Linked DNA regions of Salinarimonas sp.. The protein of the gene in region 1 binds, or shares a complex with, the protein of each later gene. Links are inferred from orthologs where the notes say so. Each region holds a gene or a part of one and is shown on either strand. Other genes may lie near its edges.

The links. The genes of interacting proteins can lie anywhere in the genome.
Region 2: the proteins of ABL310_RS17350 (region 1) and ABL310_RS07365 are in contact, whole or in part, in a solved structure (PDB 1A0O), measured with the Escherichia coli proteins. The link is inferred for Salinarimonas sp. from one-to-one orthologs.

What each region holds. Positions count from the first base shown.
Region 1 is NZ_CP157794.1:3,738,855-3,743,662, reverse strand. The notes cover bases 996-3,847. They hold ABL310_RS17350 (response regulator), read right to left. Parts: upstream 2,688-3,847; coding sequence 2,304-2,687; downstream 996-2,303. Other genes in these bases: ABL310_RS17340 (bifunctional riboflavin kinase/FAD synthetase), read left to right, coding at 3,523-3,847; ABL310_RS17345 (MaoC family dehydratase), read left to right, coding at 2,930-3,391; ABL310_RS17355 (protein phosphatase CheZ), read right to left, coding at 1,642-2,211; ABL310_RS17360 (DUF1217 domain-containing protein), read right to left, coding at 996-1,279. In the rest of the region: flagellar basal-body rod protein FlgF, read right to left, coding at 1-489; more of ABL310_RS17360, read right to left, coding at 500-995; more of ABL310_RS17340, read left to right, coding at 3,848-4,500; septum site-determining protein MinC, read left to right, coding at 4,718-4,808. UniProt on the Escherichia coli protein: Involved in the transmission of sensory signals from the chemoreceptors to the flagellar motors.
Region 2 is NZ_CP157794.1:1,571,919-1,576,308, reverse strand. What follows is about bases 978-4,390. They hold ABL310_RS07365 (hybrid sensor histidine kinase/response regulator), read left to right. Parts: upstream 978-1,352; coding sequence 1,353-4,190; downstream 4,191-4,390. Other genes in these bases: ABL310_RS07360 (chemotaxis protein CheW), read left to right, coding at 4,187-4,390; chpT (histidine phosphotransferase ChpT), read left to right, coding at 978-1,217. In the rest of the region: ABL310_RS07375 (YHS domain-containing (seleno)protein), read left to right, coding at 1-470; more of chpT, read left to right, coding at 573-977. UniProt on the Escherichia coli protein: Involved in the transmission of sensory signals from the chemoreceptors to the flagellar motors. CheA is autophosphorylated; it can transfer its phosphate group to either CheB or CheY.

The DNA.
Region 1 (4,808 bases):
CGCGGCCTCCGGGATCGCGAACAGCCCCAGCGCCCCGACCTGCACGCCGTTCTGCTCCAGCATGCCGTCGCGCGCCGCGACCGGCGGGCCGCCGTCGGGGTCGAGCTGGATCGGCGCGAGGCCGGCATCGAGCACGCGGTAGCCGGCGACCGTCACGAGCTCGCCGTTCTCGTTCATCGAGAAGCGCCCGTCGCGGGTATAGACCGGCCCGTTCGGCCCCTCGAAGGCGAAGTACGCGTTCCCGTCGACGGCGAAGTCGAGGAGGTTGCCGGTCTGCTGCAGGCCCCCCGCCTGGCGCGAGACGAAGGTCTCGCCGGCCGAGGCGAAGGAGACCGGGTCCTTGCCGGCGCTCGACAGGAGCTGCTCGAAGGTCACCTCGTCGGCGCGGTAGCCGACCGTGTTCATGTTGGCGACGTTGCGGGCGATCGTCTCCATGCGGCGCTCGAGCGCCACCTGGCCGGACAGGGCGACGTAGATGGACGGCTGCATCGGGCTCCCCTCAGCGTCCGATTCGGATGGATTGCAGGCTCATCAAGAGGTCCGAGCCGATCTGGGCGGTGACCGGCTGGCCGATGAGGATCGTGGGCGCGGCGGCGGGCGCCGGCGGGTTCGCGACGTCCCACAGGCTCGCGAAGCGCTCGAGGAACTTGGCCAGCTTCGCCGGATCCTCGAAGTCCGCGAGCTTCAGCCGGTCCTCGATCATCCGCGCCTGCTTGTCGACGTCGGCGCCCTGGATCGCGTCGGGGAGGCCCAACGCCGTGCGCACCACCTGGGCGAGGGCGGGCTCGGCCAGGATCTCGTAGACGTTCTTCAGGTTCGGCGCCTTGCGCTCGAAATAGAGCGCCAGGCGAACGCCCTCGTTCTTGGCGCCCTCGGTCTCCTCCAGCGTCATGCGCACGTACTTGTCGATCGTGCCTTCCTTCACGCGCGAGAACACGGTCGCGGTCTCGCCGTAGCGCTTGAAGTTGAAGGTCTCGACGAAGTCGCGGTAGCGCTTGTCGACGAGCTTCACGGCGAAGGCGTCGCGGGAATCGATCCCCTCCTCCAGCGCCTTCCTCATGAAGCCCTTGGCGTAGGTCATGTCGGAGAGGCCGTGCGCCTTCATGGCGAAGGCGAACAGGCGGTCGTCGCCCAGCAGATCCTCGATCGACGTCACCGTCTCGATGTTCTCCCGGTAATACGCGATCTCGCGCGCCGCCTGCGGCGTCTGCGCCGTGCGCGCGAGCGTGCGCGTCATGTCGCTCGCCACGAGCTTGTAGGACAGAGCCGTCGCCAGCATGCACGCCTCCTCGCCGGGTGCGGGGTCTCGAAGGCGACGATGGCGGGGGAGGCTTGCGCGGGGCTGGAGGGGCGAAGAGACCGGAAAGTGGGTGCGCGATACCACCCTGTCTTTCCGGGACGCGAAGCGGGCCCGGAACCCAGAACCACAGCCGGTCGTCTTGCAGCCCTTGGGCTGCACTGGGAGGCGGGAATGCGCTTGGCGGTGGAGCGAAGAGCGCGCGATGCGCGCTCGAGGACCCGTCTGTGGATCTGGGTCCCGGACTTGCTTCGCAATCCGGGATGACATCCGCGAGTGCGTATTTCCAACGTCGGAGCGAGGGCGGTCAACGTGGCCGAGGCTCTCGCCCCTCACCCTCACCCTCACCCGAACAGCGCGTCGATGTCGTCCTGGCTCACCGCGACGTCGGCGGTCTGGGGGCCGTTGAGGAGGAGGGCTTCCTTGCGGGCCTGCTTGGCCGCGTCCTCGGGGTCGACCTGGCCGGACTGGTCGCGGGCGTTCACCGCCTCGGCGAAGCGCGAGAGGCGCTTCTCCACCTGGCTGAGCTCGTCCACCACCTTGGTGATGCGCTGGCCGGTGATGTCCTGGAAGGAGCAGGCCTCGAAGATCGCCAGCACCTTCTCCTGCACGAAATCGCGGTAGGTCTCGAAATCGTCGTGGGTCGCGCCGAGGATCTCCTCGGCGGCCGCCATGATCGTGTTCGTCGCCGATTGCGTGGCGTTGACCACGTTGCCGAGCTCGTCGTGCGCCACCGGCAGGCGGGCGCGGTAGATCTCGTTGGCGCGCAGCGCGCCGATCTCGCGCTTGATGTTGGTGACGTAGTCCGCCACCGCCTGAAGCTCCCGAACGATGAGGCCGAGATCGATGCCTTCGGGATCGATGTTGTGCCCCCGCGCCTGAGCGCGGGTCTGCCGTGCCGCCGTCGCCGCCATGCTCGCCACCTATTCTGCCGTTCTCGCGTGGCCGGGGCGCCCCGCGCGCGCCTGTCGTTCGCGCGCCGGGCGCTCCTCGTGGATCGGCGGCGTCAGGAGCCGCAGACGGCCTCGATCTTGGACTTGAGGGTCTGCGCGTTGAAGGGCTTGACGATGTAATTGTTCACGCCGGCCTTCTTCGCCGCGATGACGTTTTCCGTCTTCGATTCGGCGGTCACCATGATGAAGGGCGTCACGCGCAGCGTCTCGTCCGAGCGCACGTGGCGCAGCAGCTCGTAGCCCGTCATCGGCTCCATGTTCCAGTCGGAGATCACGAGGCCGTATTTCTTCTGCTTGAGCTTGGCGAGCGCCGCGGTTCCGTCGCTCGCATCGTCGACGTCCTCGAAGCCCAGCTGCTTGAGGAGGTTGCGGATGATGCGGACCATCGTCTGATAATCGTCGACGACGAGAATCGGCATCTTAAGGTCGAGGGCCATGTCCCAAGCTCCGAGTTACGCGACCCGCCGCCTCTCGCGGGCGGCGCTGAAACGGTGATCGAGGCGGCCTCCGCGGAGGGACGCCGATGCTCGCCTTCTACCGCGGCCGGTCTTGAAAAGCGGTTAACCGCGCGCGGCCTCGTGGAGCCGCGTACGACTTAAGTTTTGCGGAACCAAAGTCTCATGGAAGATCGTTGCCCGAGCGCTTTATTGTTGTGGTCCATGGAGAAGGAACCCCCGTCATGGCCGCGAACGCTCTCGCGCAGCGCGAACGGACGTTTCCCGTTCTTTATTTCGAGGACCTGGCGCTCGGCCAGCAGGCCAGCCTGATGCGCACGGTCATGGAGGCCGATCTCGAGCGCTTCGCCGAGATCTCGGGAGACACCAACCCGCTGCACCTGTCCGAGCGCTACGCCCAGGCGACGCGCTTCGGCCAGCGCATCGCCCACGGCATGTTCACGGCGAGCCTGATCTCGGCGATCCTCGGCACGCGCCTGCCGGGGCCGGGCGCCGTCTACCTGTCGCAATCGCTGCAATTCCTCGGGCCCGTGCGCATCGGCGACGTCGTCTCCGCCGTGGTGGAGATCGTCGAGCTCGTGCCCGAGCGCCGGCGCGCCCGCCTTTTCTGCGAGGCGAGCGTCGACAGCCGCCCCGTGCTCGAGGGCGAGGCCTGGGTCGCGGTGCCCTCGCGCAACCGCGCCTGACCGGGGGGAGGCTCCACCTGTCATCCCCTGCGCCGGCGTCGCCGGCTCCGGCCGGGGACGGCACGGAGCGCGAGACGCCTTCGTCCGCCCGGCGCTTGACGCGGCCGCGCGGCTGACGCACTTCCGTGACCATGACCGCCCCGTCCTCGCAGCCCTCCGCCGTCTCGGCCTCCGCCACGCACGTCGCGCCCGCGCCCGACCGGCGTGGCCCCGTCGTCGCCATCGGCAATTTCGACGGCGTCCATCGCGGCCACCAGACGCTGCTGGCCAACGCCCGCGAGCGCGCGACCGCCCGTGGCGTCGCCAGCGCCGTGCTCACCTTCGAGCCGCACCCGCGCGCGTTCTTCCAGCCGGACAGGCCCTTCTTCCGCATCACGCCGCAGGCCGAGAAGACCCGCGTGCTCGAGCGGGTCGGCGTCGAGGCCGTGCACGTGCGCGCCTTCGACGCCGCGCTCGCCGGCATGAGCCCCGACGCCTTCGTCGACGAGCTTCTCGTCGGCGCCCTCGACGCGTCGGGCGTCGTCGTCGGCTACGATTTCCACTTCGGCGCGAAGCGCGCCGGCACGCCCGCCGTGCTGACCGAGCTGTGCGCCGCGCGCGGCATCAGGTGCGACGTGGTGCCGGTCGTCGAGGAGGCGGGCGCGCCGGTTTCCTCCTCGGCCATCCGCACGGCGTTGAGCGACGGCGACATCGCCCGCGCCAACGCGCTTCTCGGCTACCGCTGGTTCGTTCTCGGCGAGGTGCGTCACGGCGACAAGCGCGGGCGCACCCTGGGCTACCCGACGGCGAACATGCGCCTGCCCGAGGGCTGCGGCCTCGCCCACGGAATCTACGCCGTGCGACTGGCGGTCGACGGCATCGTGCGCGACGGAGTCGCGAGCTTCGGGCGCCGGCCGACCTTCGACAACGGCGCGCCCCTGCTCGAGACCTTCGTGTTCGATTTCTCCGGCGACCTCTACGGCAGGACGGTCGGGGTCGAGCTCGCCGGCTTCATCCGCGGCGAGGCGCGATTCGACAGCGCCGAGGCGCTGATCGCGCAGATGGACCGCGACAGCGAGGCCGCCCGGGCGATCCTGGCCGCGCCGGACGCGCTCGCCTCCATGCTCTGAGAAGCCCATCTGCGCTTGCGCCTTCTCGACGCCGCCGATTTCGGCGCGCGTGCATGGTCGCGCGCCGACGGGCGGCGCTGCACGGCCGGCAAAACTTGCCGTCCCCAAAGCCGCGGTTAACCCACCGTTAACCCTAAGGCTCCCAAATCGAGGCGACAGGGAATCTCTCCACCGGCCCCGCGCCCAAACGCCTCGAGCCATGAACGCACACGCACCCATGACCGCCCAGAACGCGATCCGCTTCCGCGGCCGCTCCTTCGTCGCGCTCGTGCTCGCGCCGGAGCTGCCCTTCGACGATTGGCTCTCCC
Region 2 (4,390 bases), 2.2 Mb from region 1 along the record:
CGGAACCGCAAGGGGAGGCTCTGGTCGCCGCTCTGCCGCCGCCCATCGGGCTGACCGAGCGCGTGCCGCTCCACGCGCTCTCCGGATACGCCCTCGACGGCCTCGACCCCGTCACGTACTTCCTTCCCGGCGGGCCGCAGCCCGGCGCCGTCGCGCACGAGACCGTCTGGCGCGGCGCAGCCTGGCGCTTCGCCAGCGCCGCGAACCAGGCGGCCTTCGAGGCGGGGCCCGCGCGCTTCCTCCCGCGGCTCGGAGGCAACGATCCGGTCGCGCTCGCGCAGGGGCGCCTCGCCGAGGGCCGGTCCGACCTCTACGCCGTCGTCGAAGGGCGGCTCTATCTCTTCCACGATCCCGCGAGCCGCGCGCGCTTCACCGGCGCGCCGGAGACCCTCGCCACGGTCGAGGGCGCCTGGGAAGCGTTGCGCGAAAGCCTCGTCGACCCGGCGAGCGGCCGCGGCGCATCGCCTTGATCTTTGCAAGGCGCAGCCACGCCGCTACCAAGAACCGTGGGCGTTCCTGCGCCCGAATCGCATCCGCGCCGGTTCCGCCGGTACAGGCCCCTCGGAGGTCCCATGGCCACGGTCTCGCTCGATTCCCTCGATCTCGCCGCTCTGCTCTGCTCGCGCGTCTGCCACGACGTGATCAGCCCCGTGGGCGCGATCGTGAACGGCCTCGAGGTGATGGAGGAGGAAGGCGGCGACGCCGAGATGAAGGAGTTCGCGCTCGACCTCATCCGCAAGAGCGCGCGCCAGGCCTCCGCCCGCCTCCAGTTCGCCCGCATCGCCTTCGGCGCCGCCGGCTCGGCCGGCGCGGCGATCGACCTCGGCGATGCCGAGACGGTGGCCAAGGGGTTCTTCAACGACGACCGCACCCAGCTGACCTGGGACGCGCGGCGCATGCTCCTGCCGAAGAACCGCGTGAAGCTTCTGCTCAACCTCGTCGTCATCGCCGCGCAGGGCATCCCGCGCGGCGGCACGATCGCGGTGACGGTGGAGGGCGACGAGCAGGCCTCCCGTTTCGTGGTGCGCGCCCAGGGCAAGGCGGCGCGCGTGCCCACCCACGCTCCCGCCCTCGTCGCCGGCGAGGCGGAGGACGGGGTCGTCGACGCTCACGCGATCCAGGCGTACTATACCGGATTGGTAGCGCGCGCCGCTGGCATGGGGGTCGGGTTCGCGCTCGACGGCGACGTGGTCACCATCACCGCCGAGCCGTCGTAGAATGGTTGAATTCCGTTAAGCATCGCACGTGTCCGGAAGAGACGATCCTCGGCGCGAGAGGAAACGGAACTTAAACGACTTTCGCGGCACTCTCGATCCAACCCGGCCCAGCCTCTGGTGGATCGAGATATCTCCATGGATGAACTGCTTCGCGAATTCCTGACCGAGACGAGCGAGCACCTCGATACGGTCGACGTCGAGCTCGTTCGCTTCGAGCAGGACCCCAACAACGAGAAGATACTCTCGAACATCTTCCGGTTGGTCCATACGATCAAGGGGACCTGCGGGTTCCTCGGCCTGCCGCGGCTGGAGAGCCTGGCGCATGCGGCCGAGACCCTGATGGGCCGCTTCCGCGATGGCCTGCCCGTCACGTCCAACGCCGTGACGCTGATCCTCGCGACGCTCGACCGGATCAAGGAGATCCTCGCCGAGCTCGAGCGCACCGCGGCCGAGCCGGAGGGCGAGGACGTCGACCTGATCGGCGAGCTCGAGCGGATGTCCACCGCCGACGAGGCGGCCCTCCTCGCCGAGGACGCCGCCGCGCCGGCCGCCGAGGCCGCGCCCGAGGCGCCCGCCGCCACGGCGACGCCCGAGCCCGAGCCCGAGCCCCCGCTGGTCGTGCAGGCGCTGGAGCGCGAGCTGAAGCCCGGCGAGGTCTCGCTCGACGACCTGGAGCGCGCGTTCCTCGAGGCGCCCGGCCCCGACGACGACATCGCCCCGCCCCCCGCGCCGGAGCCGGTCGCCGCAGCCGCGCCCGCCCCGGAGCCGAAGGTCGAGGCCGCGCCCGTCGCGCCGAAGGCCGAGGCCAGGGCCGAAGCGAAATCCGAGCCGACGCCGGAGGCGAAGCCCGCGGCGCGCAACGGCCAGGCCGCCGAGAAGGAGGCCTCCGAGGGCGCCGGGTCGGGCGACAACGTGACCAAGGTCCAGACGATCCGCGTCAACGTCGACACGCTCGAGCACCTGATGACGATGGTCTCGGAGCTGGTGCTCACCCGCAACCAGCTGCTCGAGATCGCGCGCCGCCACGAGGACAACGGCTTCAAGGTCCCGCTGCAGCGCCTCTCGCACGTCACCGCGGAGCTGCAGGAAGGCGTCATGAAGACGCGCATGCAGCCGATCGGCACGGCCTGGCAGAAGCTGCCGCGCATCATCCGCGACCTCTCCTCCGAGCTCGACAAGAAGATCGAGCTCGTCATGCAGGGCGCCGACACCGAGCTCGACCGCCAGGTGCTCGAGGTCATCAAGGACCCGCTGACCCACATGATCCGCAACTCGGCGGATCACGGCATCGAGACGCCGGCCGAGCGCCGGGCGTCCGGCAAGTCCGAGCGCGGCACGATCCGGCTCAACGCCTATCACGAAGGCGGCACGATCACGATCGAGATCTCGGACGACGGCAAGGGCCTGAACTTCGACGCCATCCGCAGGAAGGCGATCGATCGCGGGCTCGGCAGCGAGGCCGAGATCGAGCGGATGAGCGAGGCGCAGATCGCCAAGTTCATCTTTCACCCGGGCTTCTCGACGGCCAAGCAGGTCACGGCGGTCTCCGGCCGCGGCGTGGGCATGGACGTCGTCAAGACGAACATCGAGCTCATCGGCGGCACGGTCGAGATCGTGTCCGAGCAGGGCAAGGGCACGACCTTCACCATCAAGATCCCGCTGACGCTCGCCATCGTCGCGGCGCTCATCGTCGCCGCCGGCGACCAGCGCTACGCCATCCCGCAGGTGGCGGTGCTCGAGCTCGTGCGCGTCAAGAAGGGCTCCGACCACCAGATCGAGCGCATCAACGGCACGCCGGTGCTGCGCCTGCGCGACCGGCTGCTGCCGATCGTGCCGGCCAGCCAGGTTCTCGGCATGGACAGCGCCGACGCCGGGCCGGGCGACGAGGGCTTCGTCGTCGTCTCCCAGGTCGGCCGCCAGCGCTTCGGCATCCTCGTCGACGGCGTCTTCCACACGGAAGAGATCGTCGTGAAGCCGATGTCGACGAAGCTGCGCCACATCCCGCTCTTCTCCGGCAACACAATCCTCGGCGACGGCGCCGTGGTGCTGATCATCGACCCGAACGGCGTCGCCAAGATGGTCGGCTCCGGCACCGCCGAGCAGCAGTTCGGCTTCGAGGACATGGGCGAGACGGAGGAGACGAACGACGTCGAGACCGTGACGCTCCTCGTCTTCCGCGGCGGCGGCGAGAGCCTCAAGGCGGTGCCGCTCTCGCTGGTCACGCGCCTCGAGGAGATCGACGCGACCAAGATCGAGTGGGTCGGCGGGCGTCCGCTGATCCAGTACCGTGGCAAGCTGATGCCGCTCGTCACCGCCGACCCGACGATCCAGATCAAGTCCGAGGGCAGCCAGGCTCTCGTCGTGTTCTCCGACGGCGAGCGGGCGATGGGGCTCGCGGTCGACGAGATCGTCGACATCGTCGACGACGTGCTCGACATCGAGCTCGTGGCCGACCGCTCCGACCTCGTCGGCTCGGCCGTGGTGCGCGGGCGCGCCACCGAGATCGTCAACGTCGCCCACTACCTGCCGCTCGCGCACGAGGACTGGACGCGGAGCGGGCCGCCGAAGATCGCGAGCCTCTCGCGCACGCTGCTGCTGGTCGACGACAGCCCGTTCTTCCGCGACATGCTCACCCCGGTGCTCAAGGCCGCGGGCTTCAAGGTGATCACGGCGGGCTCGACGGAGGAGGCGCTGCAGGTGCTCGCCGCCGACAAGCGCATCGACGTCATCGTCACCGACATCGAGATGCCCGGGCGCGACGGCTTCGCGCTGGTCGAGGCGGTGCGCGCCCAGGCGCGGCTGCACGACGTGCCGGTGATCGCGCTCTCCTCGGGCGTGACGCCCGAGGCGATCGATCGCGCGCGTCGCCTGCGCATCTCGGAATTCGTCGCCAAGTTCGATCGCTCGGGCCTCGTCGCCGCGCTCGCCGAGACCGGCGCCGCCGACGCCCGTTCCCTGGGAGAAGCCGCATGATCGCCGCCAATTCGAACGAGACCGGGCGCGACGGCCGCGCCTCCGGCGAGATGGAGGAATTCGTCACCGTGATGGTCGCCGACCAGATGTTCGGCCTGCCCATCGACCGGGTGCACGACGTCTTCATCGCCTCGTCCCTCACCGCCGTGCCGCTGGCCCCGCGCGAGATCGCCGGGCTCTTGAACCTGCGCGGCAAGGTG